Brasilonema sennae CENA114: one gene and its partner. Each later gene encodes a partner of the first gene's protein in a complex. Links are inferred from orthologs where the notes say so. Each region holds a gene or a part of one and is shown in the gene's direction. Other genes may lie near its edges.

Region 1 (3,040 bases):
TTGTGTCTAATTCAAGGTGATATTCATCAGCCAAAAATAAAGCTAATAATGCCACACAAAATGAGTGTTCTGCAACACTTTCACAAGACTTTGGTTGAATACCGTGGTTTAGCCAACCCTGACGATAGAGATGTTTAAGATGATTAAACTCAAAATAAGCTTCAATAATAGGCAAAGTTTGCTTGCCGTTTAAAAGAGTAATAGGTAAAGCAGCTTTTGTGTGCATAATTCCAAAATGTGTGAGGAACTTCGTGGAATAGTTCTAGAATAGTCTATGCATTAATTTAGCTTAGATTTCAGACAAGGCAACACAAGACCATGCGTATCTCACTGAAATGGTTGCAAGAACTAGTGGAGTTGAAACTTAGCCCAGAAGAATTAGCACAAACGCTGACACTATCTGGGTTTGAGGTAGAAGATATTGAAGATCGCCGCACTTGGGCAGCAGGCGTTGTTGTGGGGAAAGTGCTGGAACGACAACCGCATCCCAACGCCGACAAATTAAGTGTTTGCCAAGTCGATATCGGTACGGATGAAACTTTAAATATCGTTTGTGGTGCTTCCAATGTCCGGGCAAATATTTACGTACCCGTAGCAACTGTAGGCACCTACTTACCAAACATAGATTTAAAAATTAAACCCGCGAAACTACGAGGAGTTCCATCACAGGGGATGATTTGTTCCCTCAAGGAACTGGGTTTGCCCAATGATGTAGACGGAATTCATATTTTTCCTCAAGAGAACTTGGCACTTGGTAGCGATGTACGTCCACTGTTAGGTTTAGATGATGTGATTTTAGATGTCACGGCGACTGCTAACCGTGCAGATGCCTTATGTATGGTTGGTATCGCGCGGGAAGTCACAGCCTTGACAGGGGCAAAGCTAACGCTTCCTCAAGCAGGTGAAGTTTCGATTTCTCAAGGTGGGTTTAATTTAACTTTAAAAATCGCTGATACACAAGCTTGCCCAGCATACATTGGCACGGTGATTGACCAGGTAAAAATTGCACAATCACCTGAGTGGCTGCAACAGCGCTTGCGTGCTGCTGGAGTGCGACCCATCAATAATATTGTAGATATTACTAACTACGTAATGTTGGAATGGGGACAGCCACTACACGCTTTTGACTGTAACCGTTTACAATCGGTTGCTGGAAGTGAGAATCTGGCGATTGGTGTCCGCTTCGCCAACGCTGGGGAAACTCTCAAAACTCTCGATGGACAAACTCGCACTCTATCTACACAAAATTTGCTGATCACCGCTAATGATAAACCTGTTGCGATCGCAGGAGTTATGGGTGGCGAGGAAACCGAAGTGCATGATGGAACTCAAAACCTCGTTTTAGAAGCAGCGCTATTTGATTCAGTCGCAATTCGGCGTTCTTCTCGCAGTGTCGGTTTAAGAAGTGAGTCCTCTGGAAGATACGAACGGGGAGTCAACCGCGCTGAGTTGGAAGTCGCAACTCGTCGTGCGTTATCGCTGATTAGCGAACTGTCTGGAGGAGTTATCATACATCAAGAAATTAATGATTCTCGTCCTGATCGCTCTAGTTGGTCGCGTTCGATTGAATTACGCTTGGATCGAGTCAACCAGGTTCTCGGACCAATTGATTTAGGTGAGGAAACAGGAGAAATCCAAAGCCCAGATGTTGAACGCATCCTCACAGCATTGGGATGTCAACTCACTTCCATACCCGATAACAAGTGGATGGTTTCCGTACCTCCCTATCGTTACCGCGACTTAGAACGGGAAATAGACTTAATTGAAGAAATTGCTCGTCTCTACGGCTATGATCGCTTTTGCGATACCTTGCCAGACAAGGCAGAAGCAGGTTATTTGCCTCTTGAACAAGAACTGATTCGCAAGTTACGAGCACTATTGCGAGCAGAAGGATTGACAGAATTAATCCACTATTCCTTGGTAAAACCTGGGGAAGATAGACAAATCGTGTTGGCAAATCCGTTATTTGTGGAATATTCGGCGTTGCGAACTGACTTGATATCGGGATTAATTGATGCATTTCAATACAACCTGGAACAGGGCAATGGTTCGCTGAACGGCTTTGAAATTGGACGAATTTTCTGGCAAGAAGAAGGTTTGCAAGAAACAGACGTTATTGCTGGGATTATGGGAGGCGATATTTCCTCCAGTAAATGGACAACAAGCGATCGCGAACAACCAATGACTTGGTTTGAAGCCAAAGGTATTTTAGAAAATGTGTTTCAACAGTTTGGCTTGCAGGTAGAATATCAACCGGATTGCAGAGATTCCCGCTTGCACCCAGGACGCACTGCTTCCCTATGGATAGGAGGTAATAGGCTTGGTCTGTTTGGGCAATTGCATCCCCAACTGCGGCAAGAAAAAGGTTTACCAGATTCAGTCTACCTGTTCCAGTTGGATTTAGATGTGCTTTTGGATTCTCTAGATGAAGATGAAATCTTAACACCACAATTCCACCCTTACTCCACTTATCCAGCCGCAGACCGAGATATTGCTTTCTTTGCGCCTGTTAAGGTGAGTGTTGCCGAAATTGAAAAAGTCATCACCAAAGCAGGTAAAGAATTACTGAAATCTGTAGAATTGTTTGATGAATATCGCGGGGAGCATGTGCCCCAAGGACAACGGAGTTTGGCATTTCGCTTGATTTATAGAGTAAGCGATCGCACCCTCACCGATAGCGAAGTTGAACCAGTACATAATAAAGTCCGCGAAGCCCTAGCGGAGAAATTTGGCGTAACTTTGAGGAGTTAAGCCACAAGAAACAAGAGTGAAAACTAAAGAAATTTTTTGCTCTTGTTTGTTCGTGTTTTGTTGAACTTTGATTTTTTGGATTTTGAATTCGTAAAATTATGCCTAAATATGTCATGTGGGGAACTTACTGCCAAGACGTTCTGGAAAAACGCGCCCCTTACCGTCAAGCACATCTAGATGGACTAGCAAAACAGAAAGAATCCGGTGTGTTAGTTACTATTGGTCCTACGACAGATGTCACTAAAGTTTTTGGCATTTATGAAGCGGAAGACGAAGCGATCGTACGCCA
Region 2 (2,982 bases), 3.4 Mb from region 1 along the record:
TGTGAATCGCACTAGAGAAAAAGGGTGGTTAGCACCGTCGTTGCGGCACCGCGTATTAACTACCGAGACGTGGGTGAAGCGTTTATGTAAGTTTGCGCCGATAAGTGCAATTGTCCAAGAGCTTGTCAGGTTTGACTTGCAGCAGATGGAAAATCCGGAAATCTCTGGAATGGAATATCAGCAAGGTGCCTTGCAAGGATATGAAATTAAAGAGTATCTTCTCAACAAATGGGACAGGAAATGCACTTACTGTGGGGCGGAAAATATCCCTCTGCAAGTTGAACATATTTGCCCTAAAGCCAATGGAGGAACTAATCGAATCTCTAATTTGTGTTTAGCTTGCCAAAAGTGCAATCAGAACAAAGGTACGCAAGACATTGAAACCTTCCTTGCTCAAAAACCCGACCTTTTGAAGAAAATCTTGTCTGAGGCTAAACGACCTTTAAAAGATGCAGCGGCAGTAAATTCTACGCGCTGGTCGTTATTTAATGTCTGGAAAAGTTTAGGGCTGCCTGTTAAGACGGGTTCGGGTGGTTTAACGAAGTTTAACCGGACTCGTTTATTGCTCCCAAAAGCACACTGGATTGACGCAGCTTGCGTTGGGATTACTGGCACGTTAAAAATCTTAATAACTAAGATTTTCACCGCAAAATCGACAGGACACGGCATAAGAAGGATGTGCCGAATCAATAAATATGGTTTTCCCTGTACAGCCCCCAAGCAAACTTTTACTCATGTATCGACAGGCGATTTTGTAAGAGTTCAGATAGTCAAAGAACGCAAAAATCTACAGTCTGGAACATACACTGGACGCGTCAAAACACCGACAAACAAAGGGTGTGAAGTCGTTATCAATGGGTTTAGAGTTGGGTTTTCAACAATGAAGGGTGTGTCCAGAATCCATTGCAGCGACGGGTATAACTACGCTTGACCACGAAAAGCTACGAATTAACGAGATTAGGATTTTCGACTAAAAACTAATGACTAACAGTTTAGAGGCTCAACTTTTAGAACTGCGAGAGGAAGGAGAAAAAGCGATCGCCGCTGCTGATACGCTAGAACGTCTGGAGGAACTTAGAGTCAGCTACCTCGGGAAAAAAGGTCAACTTGGGGCGCTGTTGCGGACTATGGGACAACTGAGTGCGGAGGAACGACCAAAAATTGGGGCGATCGCCAACACAGTCAAAGAAGCTTTGCAAAACAGCTTAGATCAGCAACGCGCAACCTTGGAAGGGGCGAAAATTCAGGCACAGCTAGATGCTGAAACATTAGATGTAACAATGCCAGGAATTTACCGTCCTCAAGGTCGTGTTCATCCCCTCAATAACATCATCGACAAAGCTTTGGATATCTTTGTCGGGTTGGGCTACACCGTAGCTACTGGACCAGAGATGGAAACAGATTACTACAATTTTGAAGCTCTGAACACCCCACCCGACCACCCCGCCCGTGATATGCAGGATACTTTTTACCTGCCAGACGGGAATCTGCTGCGGACTCATACCTCGTCGGTACAAATTCGTTACATGGAAACAGAGGAACCGCCCATCCGGGTGGTTGCGCCAGGGCGAGTTTACCGGAGAGATAACGTAGATGCGACTCACTCAGCAGTTTTCCACCAAATAGAACTTTTAGCCATTGACGAAGGACTGACGTTTACTGATCTTAAAGGCACCATTAAGATATTTTTGGAAGCTATGTTTGGTGAGTTACCTATTCGCTTCCGCGCCAGTTATTTCCCGTTTACAGAACCTTCTGCTGAAGTTGATTTGCAGTGGAATGGTCGCTGGTTGGAAGTTATGGGTTGCGGTATGGTCGATCCAAATGTGCTTAAATCGGTGGGTTACGATCCGGAAGTGTATACTGGGTTTGCCGCTGGTTTTGGTGTGGAACGTTTTGCGATGGTTTTACACCAAATTGATGATATTCGCCGTTTGTACGCAAGCGACCTTCGCTTTTTGCGGCAGTTTTAAAAAAGTTAGGGGTTAGGAACTGTAACTTAATCTATAGACAAAGCTACCCATTACTACCCATTTTTGGGTAGCTTTTCTCTTGCGATACGCTCAATAACATCACTTAAGCTTCCGGTTCATACTGTTGTTAGTCTAGTTAATTGGCGTTGCGTTCATTATCCGAAGCGAGTTCCAACGTCATCAGGTGTTCGTCGTAAAAACGTCCAGCTTTCGAGAATGTCTCTTGCTCAGTACCGTAGATGCGGAAGCCAAGCGATTGGTAAAGACAGATTGCCGCTTTTTGTTGGGTCACGACAGTTAGGTTGACTCTCCTGATGCTTCGCGCGTTCGCTGCCCAACTCAAAGCTTGCCTGACAAGCGATCTACCACAACCGTTGCGACGGAATGCGGGCAAAACATATAGCCCCCCAAGATGAGCGCGGTGCTTCTCGTTGGGTGCGCAATAGCGAGAAATCCGGACGGTGCCAATGAGTTGATTGTCTTGAAACGCTCCGAAAAAGCAACGCTCGTCGCTTTGTGCGAGTCTTGCAGCTATCTCAGAAAGATTTGGTTCATCCTCTGGCAACGAGCCGAAAGCTGGGGGATGTTCATGAAGCGCAAGCAAACGCACAAAACGATATGATTCAGCATCAGCGGGAGAAAGCACTCGTACGCTGATGGAAACAATGCTGTGTTGAGGCTCGCTGGTTTGATTTTCATTCATACAGACTGGTAGAAACGCCTAACGGTGAAGCTAACCGGAGTCAGGTGACTGTTGCATTGTAATCGATTCTCCTAACTTTTCTGGTGATGTTGTACTTTAGCCAAATTTCAAAGATTCTGTACAAACTCTTGCCACTCAGCACGAAAAGCATTTTTTTCAGCTTCTGTCAAGAAAGTTATTTTCGGCAGCAATTATCACAATGACCACAACGCCAGTTCTTAATTTCTTCCTCAAAACCAAAAGCACTCAATAAAAAACGCCAGCGACAATCTCTAGTAGTAAGATATTGATTCATTTGCTTGGTGG

The links.
Region 2: the proteins of pheT (region 1) and pheS are in contact, whole or in part, in a crystal structure (PDB 6P24), measured with the Escherichia coli proteins. The link is inferred for Brasilonema sennae CENA114 from one-to-one orthologs.

The regions. Positions count from the first base shown.
Region 1 is NZ_CP030118.1:2,104,636-2,107,675, reverse strand. What follows is about bases 1-3,034. They hold pheT (phenylalanine--tRNA ligase subunit beta), read left to right. Parts: upstream 1-318; coding sequence 319-2,751; downstream 2,752-3,034. Other genes in these bases: DP114_RS08920 (YciI family protein), read left to right, coding at 2,850-3,034; DP114_RS08930 (HD domain-containing protein), read right to left, coding at 1-226. Outside these bases: more of DP114_RS08920, read left to right, coding at 3,035-3,040.
Region 2 is NZ_CP030118.1:5,512,382-5,515,363, reverse strand. Bases 1-2,976 are described here. They hold pheS (phenylalanine--tRNA ligase subunit alpha), read left to right. Parts: upstream 1-980; coding sequence 981-1,973; downstream 1,974-2,976. Other genes in these bases: DP114_RS23125 (RecQ family ATP-dependent DNA helicase), read right to left, coding at 2,852-2,976; DP114_RS23130 (GNAT family N-acetyltransferase), read right to left, coding at 2,110-2,676; iscB (RNA-guided endonuclease IscB), read left to right, coding at 1-931. In the rest of the region: more of DP114_RS23125, read right to left, coding at 2,977-2,982.